Regions from separate parts of the Paenibacillus sp. FSL R5-0914 genome, predicted to be linked through region 1. Evidence: riboswitches for the same ligand, from Rfam matches in the RefSeq annotation. Region 1 holds a riboswitch; the other holds the start of a gene.
What was found. Region 1 has a riboswitch for cyclic di-GMP ahead of MKX60_RS13230 (thiamine pyrophosphate-binding protein). Riboswitches for the same ligand answer to the same signal wherever they lie in the genome.
Positions count from the first base shown of each region.

Region 2: linked by a shared signal. The riboswitch ahead of MKX60_RS04745 (NPCBM/NEW2 domain-containing protein) and the one ahead of MKX60_RS13230 (thiamine pyrophosphate-binding protein) in region 1 are both predicted to bind cyclic di-GMP.

Region 1 is NZ_JBBORH010000001.1:3,001,445-3,009,191, forward strand. It holds gene MKX60_RS13210 (DNA-binding protein) at 1-162, shown strand, start outside; gene MKX60_RS13215 (3-oxoacyl-[acyl-carrier-protein] synthase III C-terminal domain-containing protein) at 233-1,225, opposite strand; gene MKX60_RS13220 (hypothetical protein) at 1,277-1,627, opposite strand; gene MKX60_RS13225 (carboxymuconolactone decarboxylase family protein) at 1,666-2,034, opposite strand; gene MKX60_RS13230 (thiamine pyrophosphate-binding protein) at 2,045-3,688, opposite strand; cyclic di-GMP riboswitch class I at 3,807-3,902, opposite strand; gene MKX60_RS13235 (methyl-accepting chemotaxis protein) at 4,094-5,344, opposite strand; gene MKX60_RS13240 (helix-turn-helix transcriptional regulator) at 5,467-6,423, opposite strand; gene MKX60_RS13245 (SDR family NAD(P)-dependent oxidoreductase) at 6,597-7,430, shown strand; gene serA (phosphoglycerate dehydrogenase) at 7,503-7,747, opposite strand, start outside.
Region 2 is NZ_JBBORH010000001.1:1,083,968-1,091,714, reverse strand. It holds gene MKX60_RS04745 (NPCBM/NEW2 domain-containing protein) at 1-2,776, opposite strand, end outside; cyclic di-GMP riboswitch class I at 2,931-3,017, opposite strand; gene MKX60_RS04740 (hypothetical protein) at 3,175-3,747, opposite strand; gene MKX60_RS04735 (EAL domain-containing protein) at 3,857-4,744, opposite strand; gene MKX60_RS04730 (Crp/Fnr family transcriptional regulator) at 4,896-5,579, opposite strand; gene MKX60_RS04725 (leucine-rich repeat domain-containing protein) at 5,699-6,550, shown strand; gene MKX60_RS04720 (sensor domain-containing diguanylate cyclase) at 6,566-7,555, opposite strand; gene MKX60_RS04715 (alpha/beta fold hydrolase) at 7,596-7,747, opposite strand, start outside.

The DNA of each region.
Region 1 (7,747 bases):
GCACTTCGAGCACTTCATGGTGCTGGGTATACACAGATTCACCAAATCAGTAAGCTCACTGAGTCAGAGCTTCTGCAGCTCCATGGGATGGGACCAAAAGGGATTGATGTACTACGGCGTGCGCTCACTGAAAAGGGGTTATCCTTTGCCAGCGAGTCCTAAAGAACAGATCAACCTAAAAAGCGGCAAGCTAAGGATAATCCTTGGCCTGCCGCTTTTTAGGTTGTAACGCTTAATATTCAATAACAAATGCAACGTTTTGCCATCCAGCGCCCACTGTCCAGAACAGAACTTTATCTCCGCGTTCGATCTTTCCTGTAGTAATAGCTTTGTGTAGAGCGATAAACGGGCTACTGGTTGAGGTGTATCCGAATTCATCACCTATGTAAACCGCAACCTCACGATCAATACCCACTTTTTCACAAACACCAACGATATTAGGTAGTGAAAGCTGTGAGAAACAGGCCGCTTTTATAGATTCAGGCGCTATGTTGTTATCAGATAGAAGCGTGCGAATCGATTCAGAAGCAGCATCTACGCAAATGGAATCATCAAATGGAATGAACTTCACATTGAATTCTCCAGCCGCGACGCCTTTTCTACCCAGATTAGCCAAGCCTTCAGCCGGGAACATGGAGTTGCCGTAAACGCATGTGTCTGTTTGATAGACAGAATCAATGAAGCCTACCGCATTATCATCGCGCACAAGAAGGACTGCCGCAGCTGCATCACCGAAGTTAGCATAATAGACAGGATCATTCTTATCTGCATGAGGTGCTACATAATCGGATCCGATGACCAAAGCACGTTTAATTCTAGGATTGGCTTGCATTTGACGGCTCACCTGTTCTACGGAAGCAGTCATACCTGCACAGTTAGCGTTGCTATCTATACAAATTGTATGGGATGCGCCGTTAATTAAACGGTGAATCATTAAAGAGTTAGTAGGAAAGATATATTCAGGAGTTTGACTTGCATAGGCAATAAGATCGATATCAGCGCCAGTGAGACCATTTTTATCCAACACATTACTGGCAGCCTCAAAAGCCATCGTAAGAGAATTTTCTTCCTCATTCTTAATGCTATAGCGCGTATCACGACCTAAAGTGGTCAGTAGACCTCGGATATCAATACCCTTTTCGTCAAAATGCTTAATAAAAAAGTCGTTACCAACTTTATTACTGGGATGATAGATATCAATGTCTTGAATACGAATTCCGGTCATATGAATGAATCCTCCTGAAAAACTCTATAGTTTTTTTAGTTATAAGAAGAATTAAGCTGTAACGGTGGAAATGATCTCGATGTTTTCTAGTCCTGCTTTACGACCCAGACGAGCAAGCTGCATTTTAAGAATTGGGTTATTCTCAAGGGTTAGATTTACTTTTACAAATCCATCATTCTTAAACATTACGAAGCAACCTTCCAAAAGAGGCACAACATCAGGAGCAGTTACGTTTAGCTTTCTGCAGTCGATTTGTAATTCATAGTCAGCTGGAGTGATAGGATTAATAGTTTGTTGATAAGCTTGGATAGATTTCAGACCATCTTCTTCAGAAAATGTTCCTTCCAGCTCAATATTGATCACTTTTTTAGTAGTGTCTGTCTTTAAAGTAAACTGTCCCACGTTAACATCTCCCGATATTTTAATTTTACTGAAAATAGTTACTTTATTTCTTCAATCGTTTCGAGAAGAATATTAAAAGCGGTGATGATTCTAGGTGCCCCTATAGCGGGTACTAAGTGTAATAGAATACCTTTGAGTTGTTCTACAGTAACTCCCACACGAAGAGCCATGACATAATGAACACCCAATTGATCAAACTGACCCATCGAAATCAGGGCAGAGATAACTGCGATTTCCTTCCAGTCAGCTTCGATTGTGTTGCGTTGAAAAATATCGCCGTAGGCATTCCCCATAATAAATTCAGCCAAATCGGGGAAATGTTCTTTAATCGGAGCCAGTGCTTTAGCTCCGTAGTCTCCAGAGAGATTCGTGAAGTGGTTCAGACCACTGTTTACATTGTCTTTCATAAGTGACCTCCTAATTTAGGTTCAAAGTACGGTGAGCAGTCGGAGGGACCTCATCACGGTCTGTTAGCAGTTCAATGACGGCAACACGGTTGATGGCAACAGCATCCTTGATGGCTGTTTCGAACTCCTCCGCTGTCTCACATTTGTAACCCTTAGCGCCTAGTGATTCTGCGAATTTCACAGCATCCATAGGGACTTCGTAGATAGTTCCGTCAATACGTCCTGTAGTTTTTTCCATACCTTTTAGAGCCATATCTAGCTGTTTATTATTCACAACAATGAATATGACAGGAATATCCTTGCAGACAGCAGCGTTAATCTCTGCGCCTAGCATCATAAAGCAGCCATCTCCTGTAATGCAGAAGATCGTTTCTTCTGGAGCAGCAACCTTTGCACCAATCGCCATTCCGATGGAATTACCCATACAAGCAAAGTAAGCATCGAAAACAAAACTGCCCGGTTTCTTAACCTTGTACCATTTCGCAGCATGGAAACCGTGACTTCCATCATCAACAAAGACTGTGCTGTTATAAGGAATCAAATCACTCATCGTACTCAAGACCGATGCAAGTGAAAGGTTTGGTAAAATCGGAGGCTCTTCGGTATAATCGGAATTTGTCGGTGCTTCGCGTTTTGTGATGTTGTTCGTGTCAATATTATTGAGATAGTAAACTAGATTGTCCCGTAGATCTCCAGTCACTGGAATCGTTTTAGAGAACAATATTTTTCCGACAAAAGTCGGATCGCTATCAAACTGAATTAATGTTGCAGGATGATTTTCCCTTTTAAGATTACAAATTGTCATATCACTTAAACGTGAGCCGAGAACGATAAATAGATCACTTTGATTCAGCAAGTCATCCCCATGGGTACAACCGCCTACTCCAATTGGACCGTGATAGAGTGGATGATCCCAAGCTATAGCCCCTTTACCACCTGGAGATGTAACTACAGGAATATTAAATGTTTCCGCTAATTGAATTAGCTCACTATGTGCTCCTGAGCGGTTAACGCCTTTACCCGCGATAATTATTGGATTCTTAGAGTTATTTATAGCATCAAGTACACGGTCGATATTAGCATGGCTAACCAGTGATTCGCGTTCAGGGATTACAATATTACATTCCTCTAGCAATTCCGTTTGTACATCAAAGGGAATACAAAGGTGAACTGGACCACGATTACCGCTCAAGGCAATGGATATGGCATGATTAAAGATTGTGCTAAAGTGGTCTCCACGTTCAATAAGCTTGCTATATAAGGTGGCAGGTCTAAACATATCAGCTAAATCAGCTAGAAAAGAGGTAGAGTCCTGACATTGGGGGATTCCAAGCTCTTTAATAGATTGATGGCCAGTAATAAATAGGACAGGTAGGTTGTTAGCCTTAGCATGTGCTGCTGCAGTTAATAGGTTTGTTCCACCAGGACCTGAAGTACCAAAAGCTACACCTAGTTTTCCAGTTTTAAGCGCATACCCGGCTGCTTCGAAGCCGGAACTGGACTCATGTCTCCCGGGAATAAATTCAATACCGTAATCTACCATTTTAAGAACAATAGGACAAATGGATTTCCCGATAATACCAAAGGAATGGGTAACACCTAGGTTCCGTAGTGCTTCCGACATGTAATCTGCGACTGTCTTCAAAAAATACACCTCACAAGTTGATTGTTATTTTAAAATCAAACATTAGAAAACCTGTGCTCTGAATTAGGGCACAGGTTGGTGGCATAAATCGCCATAGAGACTGAACAATTGTTCAGTCGTCTTGGTTTTCTGCAACCTGGCAGTCATGGCCTCTGATTAAAAATGAGGCTGTAGATCCATGGTTTTGCGTCATCCTCTTTCGAAGATTTTGCCAATATTAATTTTAAAATTTATAAGAAGAATTTTCCTTTACAATATATTCCTAGAGAACCTTTGTCAATATATTTTCGCAAATTAACTCGAATTTTGACGAAAGTCTTGTCCAACCTATGAAATAATAGATATAAAAAAACTCCCCCTAAGTCAAAACTTAGGAGGAGTTTTTGGACTTGTTTATATATTTTTGCAAGTGACTTAAAACTTGAAAATATGGATAGTCTTCTGTAGATTAAACACAGCCTGTGTCATTTTCTCAGTTTCTTCAGCAACGGACTGCAGGGCATTAATTTGTTCATTCATAGCGGCGGATACTTCCTCGGTGCCGGCAGCGGTTTGCTGTGTGATTGCAGAGATATTCTCTATTGCACTTGAGATTTTCAAGGCACTTTCCAACATCAGATCACTTTCAGCAGAGAAGGAAGAGATTTGCTCGGTAATATACTGCACACTTTGCACAATTTGAGCAAAGATATGAGCAGATTGAGTGATCATCTCATTCTGTACCTGTACGACTTCTTCGTTGATAGCGATATTGTCAATCGCTTGTTTGATATCAGTTTCGATGCTCCGAACTAAGCCAAAGACTTCCTTCGTTGAAGCCGTTGATTCTTCGGCAAGTTTACGAACCTCCTGTGCGACTACAGCAAAACCTCGACCATGCTCTCCGGCGCGTGCTGCTTCGATGGAGGCATTCAGCGATAAGAGGTTGGTCTGCTCAGCGATCTCTGTGATGGTTTTTGTAATCATCGTAATTCCGCGAGCATTATGAGACAGGGCTTCGATAGTATCAGCTACTTTTTGAGTAGCCTGGATGTTTTTGCGCATGCCTTCAGCTTGAGTATCAACGGACTGCCGTCCTTGTTCAACTAGTTCTAATGTATGTATTGAACGTCTGTTCATTTCTTTCGTTGAGTTCGTATAATTGGATACTTTATTCTCAATATCTTTAATAGATTCTGTCATTTCAGCGATATCCGTAGATATTTCATTTGCACCAAGAGCTAGCTCGTTAGACGAAGAGGCTACCTGTGCCATGACAATTTTCAAATTCTGATTCTTATCTTCGATTCCACGGCTTGCATCCATAACTTGACGAGTGATTTGTGATGCTTCTGTCAAAATCTTCTTGAGCTTGTCAATCATAGTATTAAAGGAACGACTTACGTCCCCCATAGACCCGTTCTCATCGGCTCTACTAGTAAAATCCCCTTTTGAAATACTATGAGATACATTCGCGATGTCATCAAAAGAAGATGTAAGCGTTCTCTCGATAAAGCGGGCCACGGGGAAAGTTAGAGCAGCAAGAACTACGATTAGAACAATACCCAAAATAATGTTGCCTAAGATCATAAAAGTAACTAAAACAGGAATAGCAAATAGTGCGGCAACGAGGTAACATCCGGCAACAATTCTTTGTTTTAACGGAAGTTTATGCATCCAGTTCATTGGTATAATGTCCTCCTTATTAATATTATGTATTGGTGTTATTATATGGGATTTAAAGGTGATTGGTCTATAGTAAGAACTGACATAAATCTTCTTTTCGGAGTAGTTCTTTAGATTTCGTGTCAAAAATCCTCATAAATAGCGGAAATTTTTGCGATAGCAGACTTTACCATCTCTAAAAGTTCTTGCGGTGAAAGTACAATAACCGAGGGACTAAAAGAAAGGATTATCCGGCAGGCCGACTCGATCGTATTAAATTCGGCATCTACGTTTACCCACTCTGCTTTGCTAGTTGGCTCTATCAATTGGACAGAGACGAATCTTTCTCGCTGTAATTCTTTTAAGATAGATGTTCTAACCCTTAGCTTTACTTGATACTTTGGCAGTGCTGCTTTAAAGGCAGTGGTGGACTCTTCCCAGTACTGTTTTAAATCAAAGTCATCAGGTCTTTTAAACCACTCATGAGTCTCCTCAACGTTAACTAATCTGGACACACGAAAGGTCCGTAGTTCATCTTTGCTTTTGGCTACGACATACCATACTCCGCGTTTTGCAACTAACCCAAGAGGTTCAATGAAACGGACCGTTGTCTCGTTGCTCCGGAGATAAGTGATTTTTACTTTGCGGTCCTCCCAAAGTGCTCTCTGCAGTACAGAAAGGAACGGATAAGTCTCATCCGAAGGATGCCAACTGGCGCCATCAATATGAATACGCTCGCTTAGGTAATTTGCTGGGTTACTAAGTCGATGTGAGGATGCAGCCTCTAGTTTGAGAAGAGCGGAAGAGTAGTCGTCTTGTATCCCCAGATCATTCATTATAGATGCGTCAGCGGACAGAAGCAGTGAACCAATCTCTTGTGGCTTCATTCCCGTTAGGGAGGTTCGGTACCCTTCAGTAAGCATCCAACCTCCTTCACGACCACGTTCAGCTAAAATGGGTATTCCTGAAGCACTTAATGCTTCCATATCACGAAACACAGTTCGTTCTGATACCTCGAGTGTTTGGGCCAATTCTCTAGAAGTCATTTTTCCACGATTTTGCAACAGAAGTAATATTGATAACAAACGGTCGGCTCTCATTAGGCTATTGTACCTCCTCGAATTATTGATTAGACGATCACCATTAATCATTTCTAAATCATGATTATATTATATATGTCAGTTGATGTCATATATACGGGCTATACTTATAAAACGTAAGGAATGTTCACAGAATATTGAAATCCGAATTCAGGTGGAAAGGGTTGAGGGCTATGACATTGAAAGGGAAAGTCGCATTGGTTACCGGGAGCAGCAGAGGTGCTGGGAGAGGGATCGCTCTAGAACTAGCAAGAAGAGGTGCTTTTGTCTATATTACAGGGAGGACCACAGATGTATCCGTCACAGAGCATATTAAGGGGAGCATAGATAGCGTACTTAGAGAAATAAAAGAGAGTGGAGGTTCTGGTGCGGTAATACGATGTGACCATACGAAGGATCAAGAAACAGAAGCAGTGATCCGCCAGATCGCTGAAGAGCAAGGTCGGCTCGATATCTTAGTTAACAACGTATGGGGAGGCAATGATTTAGCTATCGAGCAGAAGCCTTTTTGGGAGCTGCCTACAGCTCATTGGGACAATATGTTTAATGCCGGTGTGAGAGCACAGATGATCACAAATTATTACGCAATTCCCTTGATGCGCAAGGCAAAAACTGGTGGTCTAATTATCCATACAACCTTCTGGGATCATTATAAATATTTAGGCAACTTTTATTATGATCTTTCTAAAAATGCACTTTTACGTATGGCTTTCGGATTGTCGAAGGAGTTAAAGGATGACGGCATTGCGGTTATGCCACTTTCACCTGGATGGATGAGAACAGAAGCGGTTCTAGAAGCCATGAATACAGATGAGGAACATTGGCAAGAAGTTGAGGAACTGAACATGAGTGAATCGACGACATATATTGGTCGAGCAGTGACTGCACTAGCCGCTGATCTAGAGGTTATGTCTATGTCCGGTGAGCCACAGCAGGTTGGAAAGCTTGCTGAAAAATATGGTTTTACAGATATTGATGGAAGGATAATCCCTTCGTTCATAATATAGGAAGAAAAAGATTCGTAAAATATAAGAAAGGCCACTCCAATACATTCTGGAATGGCCTTTCTATATTATAGATTAAAGAAGGATGATTTCTTCAGCAGTGTTAATTTCTGGTAAACCAGCGAGTTTCACAAGGACTTGCTTAGGAACGGCTTTGTCAACGGTCAGCAGCATGATTGCAGCGCCCCCAACAATTTTACGTCCCACTTGCATGGAAGCGATGTTTACATCGTTCTCACCAAGCAATGTACCCACGAGTCCGATAATCCCTACTTTGTCGTTATGGGATACAAAGATTTGATGACCTTCAGGAGCAATAT
Region 2 (7,747 bases), 1.9 Mb from region 1:
CTGTTCCCTCATAATGAACCACTGAATTGTTTAAATACCAGAGCTTTTTCGGTGCTGGGTATTTAGCTAACTTCTCTTTCGTTTCAGGATTCACAGTGAAGCCATGTCTGGCAAAATAGCTACTTAAGTCTAACCCCAGCACTTCAGAGGAGAACTCCACCAAATACTGCTGCTTGGAATTGTCGCCGTTCGGAAGGGAGACCTTCCGCTCGCGGTACAGCTTGGTCAGTTCTGTCCAGTAACCCGGATGCGCCAATTCTAACTGCCAATAGGCACCGAGCTGTGCAAATAAGCCCTGCTGATTCATAACCACTTTATTTTCTTCGATTACATATTTATAAATATCACTTTCAAAAGGAATACGAGTATCCATCGAGTCCGCATAGACTGACATCAGCATAGACACCATATTATTGGTTACTTCACCATATTCTCGTTCACCCATCGCCAAGCGATGCCCTATTTCATGATTCAATCCCCAGCCTGGATAGACTTTGTTAAAATCACCTAACATCGTCCCTACGGTCCCAATTTGTATCCCTGTATGATCTCCCGCTGCATACATCGCACCATAAGGCTGCATCAATCGGATGTTCTCACGAATTAGCTTCGCATCATGAATCACACTACTGCCATCCAAGCCATAGAAGTCAAAGATCGTCTTCATCCAAGTATCATAGCCGGTGACGGTACCCAGCGGATCATTTTCTTGCGTAATAAACTTGTTATAAGCTTCTGTCGCAGTTCCTGTGAAAATAACATGATCGCTGACCATTTCCACCACATCGATGAGCTCGCGATCTTGAACATTCGGATGCGCTGCCTTATCTTCATCTAATTTTTGTTTATAGGTGGTTAAGAAGGCTTTAAATTGTTCAGGATCTGTAGTCTTGGTCATCATAGGGATCTTGGTAAGCCCCTCGAACCGGATCATAGGTGCTTTACCTTGTTCCTCTGCTGTATATGGATTGACGATATACACTGTACCGCCTTTAGTCACTTCATGTGCATAATAACTATTCGTAGCAAATTCAGGAACGGTTATAATGTTCTTACCTGGACGCAATTGCACACCTCTAGCCCAAACATTCCAAGCCGCCTCTTGTTGAGAAAAGACTAAAGAAGGTAGTTTATCGCTCGAAGCTGCGTCCACATAAACGTTGATTGTATCTCCAGGCATTGCAACGAGACCTGTAGGCTGGTTGTTCGTACCGAAACCAATTCTCAGATTTTCCTGCGCATGCTTTTTCATATCTCCACGTTGTTCCGCCTCAATGATGGTGCCTTCGGTTTGAACTTCACCATTCACTAGCTTCTTAGCTAAATCCAAAGAATCTTTCAGGATTGGATAGAGCGGATGTACTTTTGCCGCTTCTTCTAATTCGTTGATTGCTTCGACGCTATTATAAGCAGGAACAACCGCACTCATCGTGCCATCTGTGAAAATACCATTTACAGCTTCACTTACTTTATCCTCTGTATAAAATCTAAATTCAGCTGCAAAGGGTCTGTTGATATTGGCTTTTGTGAACTTGAATTTCAATCTTTTAAACTTCGTAGGTTCGAATTTAAACTCCAGAAAATCATTCGTACTAGTCGCGGTTCCGCTAGATACGAGCTGGAAGGTTTCTCCCTTACTTGTTTCTGATGCATAAATTTCAAAAGCCTCTGGGAAGCCTTTACGATTATCTCTAGCCAGAAAAGCCAATCTATCTAGTACTTTCGCTTGCGCTAATTCAAACACGACTTCATTCGTGAAGCTGTCATCATTGTTTTTGTTCGTTTCCCAGTGTGTATTCGGCTGGTCATCGAGCATGTATTCCGGTTTCGTACCTGGATAGCTCCCACCGTTCACCGTTACTTTTGATACATTAGAGTTAGGCATTCTATAAGCTTCGCTATAGGCATTTTCATATGCTGTACCATAGCCTTTTAGCTTCGAAACCTTAGCCGCTGTTGCCTCTATTTGATGATTCTCCAGCAGTACTTTTGCATTCTCTATATCTGCTTGAAACTGCGCGTACAGTGGATGTGTCTGCACTTCTTGTTCTAAAGCCGTTAATTTCCCCACCGTATTAAATGCTGCGCTAACTTGACTCAAGGTATCATCTGTAAATAAATTTTTCATTTTAGCGGATACGGTATCTTCTTTGTAAAAAGAAAACTCAGCCGCACTCGCCCAATCTTGGTTAGCTTTTTTGAAGACAAATTTAAGTCTCTTGAAGGCTGTGGGTGCAAACTGAATCTCTACTACGTCACCTGCTCCGCCTTTATATTCTCCAGAGGATACTAGCGTATAATCGCCTGCATCCGTAGTTGAACCATAAATATCAAATTCCTGAGCAAACCCCTTCCCCTTTGCACTGGATTGTCTTGCAGCATATACGATTCTATTTAATTCAGTGGACTCATTGAAAACAAAGACAACCTCATTCGTAAACGTTGAACTGTTCGGTTTGCCCGTTTCCCAATGCGTACTCATATCGCCATCCATAGCCTTAGCTATAGGTGAACCTGAGTAGTTGCCACCGTTATTGGTAATGGATTTAATATTCGCAGGATTCATTCTAAAAACATCATTATAAGCGCTTAGGATAGCCTTGCCGTACAGATCAAACGGAATAACTGACGCATTGCTGAATAGGTCAGCCTTGCTTTGTACTACAGTGTTCACTACACTTACCTTGCTTACATCACTTGCTAAAACATAACCTGCCTCACTCGAAAAACTAGCTAACATGGCTGCCGATGTAGCGATCGCAATCATTTTTTTCATCTTTTCTACCCCCCAGATGTAATATGAATCTCTTCCGTGCCTAAAAATAGGCACAAAAAAAACTACCCCAAAAGAGTAGCTTGATTGCGTATAAAGTCGCATAAAAACTAAGACTTAATTTTTATTAAACTTTAACAAAAAGCGTAATACACTCTTTGGCAGCTGGCTGACAATAGTTATGATAACCTTAGTCCCTATAGCTTTGCGTCCCTACATTTCCATAGGTTTGCCTATGAAGTTTCGAATACATTACAAAGAGTAACATAACGCTACATCTGATCGCATGATTAATTGGTATGAAATCCGAATAGGTAATTGCAATTACTTTTTCTATCGTGATAGATATTCTTTATCGACTATCCCGGAAGAGAGAGGAACCTTTAGGACTGGAGGTCTACTTAACTCCCCGCACCAAACAAACGCCGGAACCAATTCCACACATCGCCCGTGATGGGAATTAACCCGAAGCCATGCTCGCCAACTGCGATTAGACCATATGCCCATTGGCCAATAGCTACTGCTCCCCCAGCAATCCGTCCTATGGCTACCGCCCCAAATGCCGTATCACCTATGGCGACAGCTCCCAACGCTTTTTCGGCTATCGCGATCGCGCCTACAGCCACTCCTGCAATGGCAATCGCTCCAGCTGCGAAGCCAAGCCAGCTAATTGCTATCGCTCCAAGGGCTAACCACATTCCTAGTGATATTGCACCCACGGATAGAACCCCTACGCTTATCGCACCTATGGAAATCAAGCCTACAGCTACATCTCCAATAGCAATTAATCCAACAGCTGTCTTCACTTGTGGCTTGCTTCCGTGACCATACCCCTGACCTGAGTATCGACCCAAATTGCTGCGAATACTTACCACCGGAAATGATGGAGACGGCCATTGATAATCAATTTCTCGTCCACCTAACCCTCTAGAATCCGCCCAGTGTGTGATGTACTTATGCCATTTCATATCCATCCCGTCCCCCTTCTCAATTACCTTAATTATACAACCCCGGGGGTTGGCTGTACTCAGACTCTGACCTGAAATTCATCTCATCCTCTAGACGGAGTTATACTCATTAGGATCACTGTTTGGGAATCGGATCAGGCTTTCCAAATAAATATCCCTGAAACAACTGATAACCACTCTGCTTAAGCCATTCAAAGTCCTCTCTAAACTCCACACCTTCTGCTAAAGGAACGGATTGGATTTCTAAAGCTTTTTCTAAAAATTGTTTAGCTATTTCCTGTTTGTTCAGATCGCTGGACACACCCTGAACATATTTCATATCCAGCTTCATGTAATGGGGTTTAAGCTCCAATAACATCTCGATCGTGCTGAAGCCCTCGCCAACATCATCTAAAGCGTATTCAAATCCCCGATCCTTGTAATATGTCAAAATAGCTTTCAAATGAGCGAGATCATCCACTTTCTCCGTCTCAACAACTTCAAAGACAAAAAGAGAGGGATCGACGCCTAATTGATTGGCCAGTTCAACGGTTGATCTTAAGCAGAACTCTGGCGCGTAGATCGACGTTGGGATAAAATTAATAAACGTTTTTTTATTTAAGGGTGCAGCATATTTTACAGCAGTCATTCTACATAACCGGTCTAAAGCATATAAACGCCCACGATTCCGTGCCGCCGCAAAAACCTCATTAGGATAGATAAGGGACCCATCTTCTTTTTTAAATCTGGATAGGAGCTCGTATGCAAAAATCTCTTCCCGTACGTTCACAATCGGTTGGAAGTGACAAGTAACTAAGCCCTTAGTTATAACCTCATCAATCCACTCCATATCAAGCACAGTGGGTAATTCGGATAGAGGTCTCCATGTTTGGTCATCTATACGGAATTCAAACTGCTCCGACTCCATATGGTCATTACAGAAATCTAGAAAATCCCGCACCCCAGCCTCCTTAATCGTAATCACATTTTCTTCTACCTTATGTATCGTATTACTTCTACTCAAGTGATGAATAACCTCCGGTAAAATCCTTAGATTAAGCTCACCATGAGCCTTGATTTCAAAATTCAGCTCTCTTACTACACAATGATTACATGCCACATTCATAACCCCTTTAATAATCAATTCTCTGAAAAAGATCCCGGAACTGCTCTTCTCAATCGAAATCCGTATACTCTAGTAAATACGTCGGGTCTAACACGGTGATCTGCTGATGTTGAATATCAATAATCTTTTGCTCTTGCAGATCTTTAAGCACAAGGGTAGCCGTCTCCCTGAGCGTTCCGATCATATCCGCGAACTGCTGATGGGTCAGTCGAAGATCAATCCTCTGTTTGCCTTGCTCCTCTACTCCGAATCTTTGGTGTAGTCTTCTTAGTGTAAATATCGCACGCGCTCTCGCATCATGAAATTTCATTTCATGTAATAACCGATTCGATAAAAATAAACGGTCCATTTGCAGCAGCATCAATTGTTCCTTAATCAATGGATAATCGGCAAGCATCTGCTCAAAAGGCTCACGTTTAATCTCAAATAATACTGTATCGTTCATAGCCACCGCGGATAACACTCTTACATTAGAGGGATGAATCACTTCCAGATCACCAAAGAAATCCCCTTTTCCAAAAAGATCTACGGTATGCTCTTTCCCCTTCGTAGTAGCGTACACCCTAATAATTCCCGAATAGATAACATAGGCGTGATCTCCCGGATCTGATTCTGCAAACACCAGAGTACCTTTGGAATAGGCCCTATAAGTGAACAGTCTTGAGACCGCCTCGATCTCCTTCGAGGGTAAACCCTGAAAGAAGCGAATGCCAGTCCAAAAAGAAGCTTCCATCTCATTATTCCTTTCTAAAACACACCATAGTTTTGTATGCCAACATACAGATAATAAATCATCATCCTGTTATATTCTATCGTAACGATGCCAAAACCAATAACAAAGGAGAACCTTCCATGAGATATAATTTTGACGGAAAAGGACTTACAGAAACGCCAGAGATCGTGTTTGAGAGCAATCCTCTACTAGAACTGAGCATGTACAACAACCATATTAAAGAGATTCCCGATCAACTCTTCCTTCATGATGAATTAGAGGTACTAAATTATGCAGGTAATGACATCGAGCGGTTATCCGAGAATATCGGTCGTTTAGTTCACTTAAGAATGTTGGATTTAGGCCATAATCGACTAAAGGTGTTGCCGGAAAGCATAGGAGGACTACGGGGGTTGGATTCTTTTCTATACCTAAGTAATAATCAGTTCGAACAGCTGCCGGAGCATCTTTGTAATCTCCAGAAACTCAAGTATCTGAACGTAACAGATAATCATCTCAAGCAATTACCTACCCGTATAGGCGAAATGAGCAGTCTAATTGAATTGCGGCTGTATTATAATCAGCTAGAACGTCTACCTGATTCGATCACACAAATTAAAGGGTTAAGAGAGATTCATCTTTACGGTAATCAACTGGTCGTATTGCCAGAGCATTTGGGTGCTTTAGAAGAACTGCGGATACTCGATATGAGTGATAATCGAATCACTGAACTGCCCTCATCCATCGGTAAACTAAGCAAGTTAAGAAGACTTAACCTTCGAAAAAATAAACTGAATAAGCTGCCTGAGGAGATAGGTCAATTGAGCAGCCTTGTTGAGCTTGATTTAAGAGATAATAACCTGCAAGAAATCCCGAATTCCCTTTTACAGCTTGAACGATTAGAGAAACTGGATCTAAGATGGAATCACAACTTAAAAAAAATAGACATTTTAGAGGAATTAGAGCAAAGAGGATGTATCGTTTATAAATAACAAAAAAGCCCCCTGTTAAAGAAGCTTTTCATTCAAATCTATGCTATGCGTGACGCGGTTTCTCCCCTGTTCTTTAGAGGCATAGAGCGCTTGATCAGCTTTTTGCAGAAGGGTGGTTTCTGAATCAGCTGGAATAAATGTAGCTATACCAATACTCACCGTAATCCGGCCCATTTCCCAAGTTGAATACGCGATAGATTGCCGTAAATTCTCAGCTATAGTCTTTGACTCCGAGATGTCTGTATTAGGTAAAAGAAGTATGAATTCCTCACCGCCATATCTAACCGCCATATCCTCTTTATGAGATTGCAGTTTCAAGATACTCGCAATTTTCTCCAGCACATAGTCACCTGTCTGATGCCCATAGGTGTCGTTCACTTTTTTAAAATGATCAATATCTATAATACACAGCGAAAATGCTGCTTGAACTTGGCCATACCCTGCAATCTGCTCTTCCAGCTTCTCTTGAAGAAACCTTCTATTCTTCAGCCCAGTCAGCTTATCTGTATTAGATAATTCTACTAAAACGGCATTCATCTCCAGCAATTCAGCTTGCTTTTGCTCGATTTCCAGGTGAATTTGTTTGAGCTTTGCCAGCGCCTGATCTTTTTCCCAATAAGCCTCTTCTATTTGCTTCTTCGCAGATCGTAACTCTAGCTCATAATCAATACGTTTGCCCATCTGCACTAAAATACAATCAATGACCTCTACACCTTCACACTCAAGGCGTCTGCCATTTAACAAGTAAGGGACGGCTTGTCCCTTGCTGTCCTTCAAATTGATAAATAGCTCTTCTACATGTCCATTTAGATTAATAAAAGGATAGAAGTATGAATGAAAAATAAGCTTGTTTGCCGTAGACATGATAGATTCAAAATGCTTATGCACCAAATCAACCTGCTTATACCCCATACGGTCCAAGAACGTCTGATTTACATCCTTGATTATTCCTTCATGGGTAATAGAAACATAGCCACAAGGCGCATATCTTAATCGGTCATCCATGATCTAAATATCCTTTCAACACAGCATAATCTCATCTAGCTTACGTAAGATATTCATTAATTAAAGTGATGGTCTCCTCAGGATGGCTTATATGCGGGTAATGCCCTTTAGCCTCCATTAACCGGAAGGTGCTATTATTCAAGTGTTTATGTAGATATTCTCCAGCCGCTATAGGTACGATACTGTCATCCG